2 regions of the Pseudomonas sp. ADAK2 TE3594 genome follow, and region 2 is predicted to be linked to the other one. Evidence: predicted binding sites of a transcription regulator. Region 2 holds the regulator's gene; the other holds the start of a gene.
The links. Region 2 encodes FliA, which starts transcription of late flagellar genes. Its sites were predicted from a motif close to CTAAAGTTTNNNNNNNNNNNGCCGNTAA; they were not measured.
Positions count from the first base shown of each region.

Region 1 (4,209 bases), 160 kb from region 2:
GTGCCGTCATGCTGCCGAAGGGCAGGGCAGCGACGAAACGGTCGTAGACCTGGCCCAGTTGCAGCCTGGCGGTGATGTCGCCCTCGAAGCGCAACTTGCAGCCGGTGGCGGAGATGTCCAGCAATTTGCCGCTGACGGGCGACTTGAGTTTTTCGCCACCCAAGTCGACATCGACCAGTTGCGCCAGCTTCAACGCGGCACGGAAGGCATTGCGGCGCTGGTGATAAACCACCTCGTCGGGCAGCGCGCCACGGTAGCAGCGGCCATCGCCGGAGTCGTCGATGGTCAGCGGGCCATTGCTTTCCCAGGCGATGCGTACGCCGTCGTGGAAACCTTCGACCTTGAACGGTTCGCCGGCCAGCAGAAAGCGTTCGCCATCGCGGGGGATCATTTCGTCCAGGGCGATCATGTTGCTGTCACGGTCGACGTCCACCAGGTAGCTCTGGAAACGCTGGCTGCGCTCGTGGAACGTGATGATCAGCGGGTCATGGCTGTCTTGCAGCTGACGCAGATTGCCGGAGATTTCCAGGGGTGTGGTGAGCACCTTGGGAGGCTGCGTGGCCTCTTCCGCGCTTAAGGCATTGAACACGGGGTATCAATCTCCAGACAAATATGACTACTGGCCAGCATTCTGCCAGCATGTTTCGTGTCTTGATAGAGCGTGCTCATTGAAAGGCTCAAGCCTGACTGAGCGGGCGTGGTTTTGCGAGCTTTGAGGTTGAACCGCGGGCATCGTAGAGCGCTGGCGGCTCGCCGCCGGTGAGGATTTTCAGCTGGTTGGCCGTGGCGGCCTGCTGAACCAGAATCGACTGGCCATTGTTAACGTTGGCGGCCTGGCACTGGGCCAGGAGATCGGTCAGCACGTCGCTCTGTGCCAGCAACTGATCGCCGATGCTCGAATGGCTGGCAAGTTGCTCCAGGCCTTGGCGATTGGTCGGCAGGTTGAGGCTGGCGAGGATTTCACTGCGCTTGCGGCCATGCTGCTCGAGCAAAATGATCATTGCCTGTTTCTGCGCCAGAATGTCTTCGAGCAGTGGCATGTCGCGACCGTGCAGCGCGAGGGACTCGGTTTGCAGCAGCTCCAGCAGGTGTTGCGCCGGAGCAAAGTCGTCGATGATCAGTTGCAGTAAATTAGTGTCGTGCATGGCTGGCCTTGGGTTTTAAGCGTCCAAAAGCCTGGCGCGGGCCGTGGCCTAGCGCTGGGCTTCGAAGTTGAGCAGTTTGCTGGCTACACGGTTGCTGTCGACTTTATAGCTGCCATCGGCAATCGCTGCTTTCAACTCGGCCACGCGGGCGTTGTCGACGGCAGGCTGATCGCGCAGCTTGTCAGTGACCTTCTGCAACTGTTGAGCCTCATTGCTGAGGTGTACCGATTCCCCGCTTTGGGTGGTATTGGCCTGTTCGGCCGGGGTATTCAGCGGCGCGGATTGGCCAGCTTCGGCGGTTTCCTTAGCAACGCTGGTACGCGTACTGCCCGTAAGTGACGAGGAGCTGTTTAAACGACTGAAATCGATGACCATGACAAAAAACCTCTGGGTATTTGGACGCTTGCCATGTTTTCGGCTCTCCCCCGGAAAACTTTAGGCCCATTTATCAATGAGCTTGCATGCGCCAGCGTGTGTCCTTCATGGGGCACAGTTTAGGCAACAGCCGGGTGGCGCGCCATCTCTTCACGGGCCCAGAGCCCTATAGAGTCGCTCACATAGAAACTTCCACCTGCCCGGGCGCGGTGACTTGCGCCTTGATAACCCGCTGGGAGTTAAGGTTTTTCACGCGAATCTGTTCGCTCATGCCGCCGTTGGACAGCGCTTCACCCGGCATGCGCACGCTGAGCGTACCACTGCGGGCGGTAATCACCACCTGATCGCCCTTGCGAACCACCTCCGCCTGTTCGAGATGCACCAGGGTAATGACCTGATCGGCGACCATTGGTCGGGTAAGTTTCTGTCCGATCGCCTGATCGACGGAGGTCAGAAAACCCTGGTTTATCAGGCTGATATCGCGCTCACGCAGGGTCACGTCCTGGGGTTCGATAATCCCTGTGCGCTTGAGGGGGCGGGTGGTGGTCACGATGTCGCGAAACAGCCGTACTTGAGCGGGTACGAAGACTGTCCAGGGGGAGGCACCGTCGCAGCGAACCTTGACCGTGACCCGACCCAGAGGCCTCGCGGGGCTCTCGAGGGTGGCTGTCAATTCCTTGTCGCACATAGGCATGCGCAGGCGCGGATCGAGCTGGTTGACCTCGATTTCGTAGCGTCCTTGTGTTTGACTCGTGGCCAGATAGTCTTCTACGGTGAATTCAAGAAAGCCCTGAGTGACGCCGATAAGCATGTCAGGCAAGGTAACTGCGTCAGCAAGGGCAGGGCTGCCAGCGTTGAACAGGCAAGCGGCCGACATCGCACAGAGTAATCTGCGGCAGGTTGATGTCAGGTGTCGGAAAAATGTCGGTTCTGTGTTCATAAAAGTTAAAAAGCAAGCGCCGTGCCGTTTAGTGATGAATGTGCGTCGCAAACACACTTAGCGTTGGTGTAGGAGTCTGGGCATGGCTGGTGTAATGGATTCGGTGAACCAGCGCACGCAACTGGTAGGGCAGAATCGCCTTGAGCTGTTGTTGTTCCGTCTTGACGGCCAGCAGCTGTATGGCATCAACGTATTCAAGGTTCGTGAGGTGCTGCAATGCCCCAAGCTGACCCTGATGCCCAAGTCCAGTCCTGTCGTGTGCGGTGTGGCGAATATTCGGGGGGCGACCATTCCGATTCTGGATCTGGCAATGGCGACCGGTTCCGGAGCGCTGAAAGATCAAAGCAATCCCTTCGTGATCATCACGGAGTACAACACCAAGACCCAGGGTTTCCTGGTTCGGTCGGTGGAGCGCATCGTCAACATGAACTGGGAGGAGATTCATCCGCCACCCAAGGGCACCGGGCGCGATCATTACTTGACGGCTGTGACTCGGGTCGACAATCAGTTAGTCGAAATCATCGACGTCGAGAAGGTGCTGGCGGAAGTGGCACCGACTCCTGAAGCGATTTCGGTGGGCGTGGTGGATGTCGAGACTCAGCACAAGGCGTTGTCCTTGCGCGTGCTGACGGTCGATGACTCATCGGTGGCGCGCAAGCAGGTGACCCGTTGCCTGCAAACGGTCGGTGTCGAAGTGGTCGCGTTGAACGACGGCAAACAAGCGCTGGATTACCTGCGCAAGCTGGTCGACGAGGGCAAGAAGCCGGAAGAAGAGTTCCTGATGATGATTTCCGACATCGAGATGCCGGAGATGGACGGGTACACCCTGACGGCCGAGATCCGCAACGACCCGCGCATGCAAAAGCTGCATATCATCCTGCACACTTCGTTGTCGGGTGTGTTCAATCAGGCGATGGTCAAGAAGGTCGGTGCCGATGACTTCCTGGCCAAATTCCGTCCTGATGACCTGGCATCCCGGGTAGTCGACCGGATCAAAGCAGCAGATAACAGCTAGGGGCCTTCTGTCCCTGGCGGTCAACACGATTTAAGAGGCGGCATCTTTGTCTACGGGTAATTTGGATTTTGAACAGTTCCGGGTATTCCTGGAAAAAGCCTGTGGCATTTTGCTCGGTGAAAACAAGCAATACCTGGTCTCGAGCCGTCTCAACAAACTGATGGAACAGCAGGGCATCAAATCGCTGGGTGAGCTGGTTCAGCGCATCCAGACTCAGCCGCGCAGCGGTTTGCGCGAGATGGTGGTGGATGCCATGACCACCAACGAAACCTTGTGGTTTCGTGACACCTATCCGTTTGAAGTCTTGAAGAACAAGGTATTGCCCGAAGCGATCAAGGCAGCCCCCGGCCAGCGCCTGCGGATCTGGTCGGCAGCGTGTTCGTCGGGCCAGGAACCGTATTCGTTGTCGATGTCCATTGATGAGTTCGAGCGGGTCAACATGGGCCAGTTGAAGATGGGCGTGCAGATCGTTGCCACTGACCTGTCCGGCACTATGCTGACCAACTGCAAAACCGGCGAGTACGACAGCCTGGCCATCGGCCGCGGTCTGTCGCCCGAGCGCCTTCAGCGTTACTTCGACCCGAAAGGGCCGGGACGCTGGGCGATCAAGGCGCCGATCAAGAGTCGGGTGGAATTTCGCTCGTTCAACCTGCTCGACAGCTACGCGGCCCTGGGCAAGTTCGATATCGTGTTCTGCCGCAACGTGCTGATCTACTTCTCCGCCGAGGTGAAGA
Region 1 covers NZ_JBRJGV010000001.1:840,577-844,785, forward strand. Annotated here, with positions in the region: gene AB7M22_RS03715 (flagellar brake protein) at 1-589, opposite strand, end outside; gene AB7M22_RS03720 (flagella synthesis protein FlgN) at 678-1,145, opposite strand; gene flgM (flagellar biosynthesis anti-sigma factor FlgM) at 1,194-1,520, opposite strand; gene flgA (flagellar basal body P-ring formation chaperone FlgA) at 1,699-2,460, opposite strand; gene AB7M22_RS03735 (chemotaxis protein CheV) at 2,543-3,475, shown strand; gene cheR (protein-glutamate O-methyltransferase CheR) at 3,522-4,209, shown strand, end outside.
Region 1: the regulator FliA is predicted to act here: its motif matches at 1,557-1,584, upstream of flgM (flagellar biosynthesis anti-sigma factor FlgM).

Region 2 (4,209 bases):
CAACTTGGCTCGCTGGCCTGGAATCAGCTGCAAGGCAGTCGTCCGGCCCAGGCCAACCTCTGGCGTCGCTTGCAACGCATCGGCCTGTCCGGCCCGTTGTCGCGCGATCTGCTGGCGCTGATTACCGACATCGAAGAACCCCGTCAGGCCTGGCGCATGTTGCTCGCGCATCTGGCGCGGATGATCACCACCCCGGAAGTCGAGCCACTGGAAGAGGGCGGCGTGATTGCCATGGTCGGCCCGGCTGGCATGGGCAAGACCACCACGCTGGCCAAGCTGGCGGCTCGTTACGTGCTCAAGTACGGCGCGCAGAACATCGCGCTGGTGAGCATGGACAGCTATCGCATCGGCGCTCAGGAGCAGCTCAAGACCCTCGGCCGGATCCTCAACGTGTCGGTCACCCACGTCGATCCGGGCCAATCCTTGGTGCAGGCACTGGAGCCTTTGCTGCGCAAACGCGTGGTGCTGATCGATACCGCCGGCTTGCAGGCCAGCGATCCGGCACTGCGTATGCAGCTCGAAAGCCTGGCCGGACGCGGCATCAAATCAAAAAATTATCTGGTCTTGGCAACCACCAGCCAGAAACAGGTTCTAACTGCCGCTTATCACAGTTACAAACGTTGCGGCCTTGCCGGCTGCATCCTGACTAAACTGGATGAAACGGCAAGCTTGGGCGAGGTGTTGAGCCTGGCCATTAGTCATGAATTGCCGGTGGCTTACCTGACCGATGGCCCGCGGATTCCGGATGATTTGCATCTGCCGCGTCGTCATCAGTTGGTCAGCCGTGCCGTTAGCGTGCAAATGCAGGAAGAACCCAGCGAAGAAGCCATGGCTGATATGTTCGCTGACCTTTACCACAGTCCGACCAAGCGGGTTGGCTGAGGTATTTAATGAACGGTTTTTGTACCTACATCGATGGTCTGCCATGCATTGTTCAGTTGGTGAACGCGCAGCCAGTAATGTGGCCTCCGTCTAAGTAAGACAAGGTAAAGAAAATAACATGGGCAGCATGCATCCCGTACAGGTGATCGCGGTGACCGGCGGCAAAGGTGGCGTCGGGAAGACTAACGTGTCAGTGAACTTGTCCCTGGCTCTAGCTGAGCTCGGCCGGCGCGTCATGCTGCTGGATGCCGATCTGGGGCTGGCGAACGTTGACGTCCTGCTGGGGCTGACACCCAAACGTACCCTGGCCGACGTGATCGAAGGCCGCTGTGAGCTGCGCGATGTGCTGTTGCAAGGGCCCGGCGGTATTCGCATCGTCCCGGCCGCATCCGGCACCCAGAGCATGGTTCATCTGAGCCCGGCCCAGCATGCCGGCCTGATCCAGGCCTTCAGCGATATCGGCGACAACCTCGACGTATTGGTGATCGACACCGCTGCGGGCATTGGTGACTCGGTGGTCAGTTTCGTCCGCGCAGCGCAAGAAGTCTTGCTGGTGGTGTGCGACGAGCCGACCTCGATCACCGACGCCTACGCGCTGATCAAACTGCTGAACCGCGACTACGGCATGAACCGTTTCCGTGTCTTGGCCAACATGGCGCAGAGCCCGCAGGAAGGCCGCAACCTGTTCGCCAAGTTGACCAAGGTCACGGATCGTTTCCTCGACGTCGCCTTGCAATATGTCGGTGCGGTGCCTTACGACGAAAGCGTGCGCAAGGCCGTGCAGAAGCAGCGTGCCGTCTACGAAGCCTTTCCGCGTTCCAAGTGCGCCCTGGCGTTCAAGGCCATTGCGCAGAAGGTCGATACCTGGCCACTGCCGGCCAACCCACGCGGGCACCTGGAGTTTTTCGTCGAGCGCCTCGTGCAACAAGCGGCAGGACCCGTCCTATGACAGCCAGTGGCTACAACCTCTACAAGAAGTCGGCACGTGACGCGCAGTACGAGCTGATCGAGCGTTACGCGCCACTGGTCAAACGCATTGCCTACCACTTGCTGGCGCGTTTGCCGGCCAGTGTCCAGGTCGAAGACCTGATCCAGGCCGGGATGATCGGCCTGCTTGAAGTATCAACCAAATATGACGCCAGCAAAGGCGCGAGTTTCGAGACGTACGCGGGCATACGAATCCGCGGCGCGATGCTCGATGAAGTGCGCAAGGGGGACTGGGCACCACGTTCGGTTCACCGCAATACCCGCATGGTCAGCGACGCGATTCGCTCGATTGAAGCTAAAACCGGCCGTGACGCTAAAGATCATGAGGTTGCGGCCGAACTCCAATTGAGTCTCGACGATTATTACGGGATTTTGAACGACACCCTCGGCAGCCGGTTATTCAGTTTCGACGATCTGTTACAGGACGGCGAACACGAAGGGCTGCATGAGGATGGCGCCAGTGCTCATCTCGAGCCGTCACGCGATCTGGAAGATGAACGCTTCCAGGCGGCGCTGGCGGACGCGATTGCCAATTTGCCGGAGCGTGAGCGACTGGTGTTGGCGCTGTACTACGACGAAGAGTTGAATCTCAAGGAAATCGGTGAGGTCCTGGGGGTCAGCGAATCGCGGGTCAGCCAGTTACACAGCCAGTGCGCGGCCCGTTTGCGGGGGCGTTTGGGGGAGTGGCGAGCGCGCTGAAGGCAGTGTGGGGACACTGCGAATGGAGCTGGTGTGGTGTTGAACTGCGCCGGTCTCGATCTGTTGTGCTCCAGACAGTCATTGAGTGCTTTGCCGGATTGATTGAAATGGCGCGTCCAGGTGCTGGGCGCGTTTAAGACTGCTTGGAGGTCGAATTGGACAAGAACATGAAAATCCTCATCGTTGATGACTTCTCAACGATGCGGCGGATCATAAAAAACCTGTTGCGTGACCTTGGGTTCACCAACACGGTCGAGGCTGACGATGGCACCACTGCCATTCCGGTTCTCAACAGTGGGAGCATCGACTTTCTGGTAACGGACTGGAACATGCCTGGCATGACCGGTATCGATCTGCTGCGTCACGTGCGCGCCGATGAAAAGCTCAAGCACCTGCCGGTGCTGATGGTGACCGCTGAAGCCAAGCGCGAGCAAATCATCGAAGCGGCCCAGGCCGGTGTAAATGGCTATGTGGTCAAACCCTTCACGGCCCAGGCGTTGAAAGAAAAAATCGAGAAGATTTTCGAACGCATCGGTTGATGGACTGCGCCACGGGGGAGCTATGGAGCATAAAGAATCTTCAATGGGCGATTTTGAATCGACCCTGAAAAAACACGCGGTCGAACTGGTCGAGAGCCTTGAAAAAGGCAGGTTTGGCGATGCGGTGCAATTGATCCATGAGCTCAATCAGACCCGTGACCGCGGCCTGTATCAGGAGGTAGGCAAGCTCACCCGCGAGCTGCATAGCGCGATCGTCAATTTCCAGATTGACCCGCACATGCCGCAAGCCGAGGAAGTGTCTCAGATCACGGATGCCACCGAGCGCTTGGGGTATGTGGTCAAGCTGACCGAGGCCGCGGCGAACCGCACCATGGACCTGGTGGAAAACGCCACGCCGCTGATCAACAGCCTGAGCGACGAAGCTCAGGCGCTGAGCACGGATTGGGGACGGTTCATGCGTCGCGAAGTCGGGGCTGAAGAGTTCCGCGAACTGGCCCGGCGCGTCGACGGTTTCCTGACACGCAGCAGCGAAGATAACCGCGTCGTGTCGAGCAACCTCAACGACATTCTCCTGGCCCAGGATTACCAGGACCTCACCGGTCAGGTGATCAAGCGCGTGACCCAGTTGGTCACCGAAGTTGAAAGCAATCTGCTCAAGCTCGTGCTCATGGCCAGTCAGGTCGACCGCTTTGCGGGTATCGAACATGACCGTGATGCGATGCTGGCTGAAAAAGATCCGCAAAAACATCTCTCTCAGGGTGAAGGTCCGCAGATTCATGCCGATAAAAGAGAAGACGTTGTGTCCGGTCAGGACGATGTGGACGATTTGTTATCCAGCCTAGGATTTTAGAGTTTTAGCATTTTAGGTTTTTTAGGTTTTTAGACCTCAGGAGCACCCCCTTAATGAGCTTCGGCGCCGATGAAGAGATCCTTCAGGATTTCCTGGTTGAGGCCGGCGAGATTCTAGAGCAACTGTCCGAACAGCTGGTCGAGCTTGAAAGCCGACCGGATGATGCGGATTTGCTCAATGCAATTTTTCGCGGTTTTCACACTGTAAAAGGGGGCGCCGGCTTCCTCCAGCTCAACGAACTGGTGGAGTGCTGTCACATCGCCGAGAACGTGTTCGACATCCTGCGCAAGG
Region 2 covers NZ_JBRJGV010000001.1:999,168-1,003,376, forward strand. Annotated here, with positions in the region: gene flhF (flagellar biosynthesis protein FlhF) at 1-882, shown strand, start outside; gene fleN (flagellar synthesis regulator FleN) at 1,001-1,831, shown strand; gene fliA (RNA polymerase sigma factor FliA) at 1,828-2,568, shown strand; gene AB7M22_RS04470 (chemotaxis response regulator CheY) at 2,736-3,107, shown strand; gene AB7M22_RS04475 (protein phosphatase CheZ) at 3,130-3,918, shown strand; gene AB7M22_RS04480 (chemotaxis protein CheA) at 3,972-4,209, shown strand, end outside.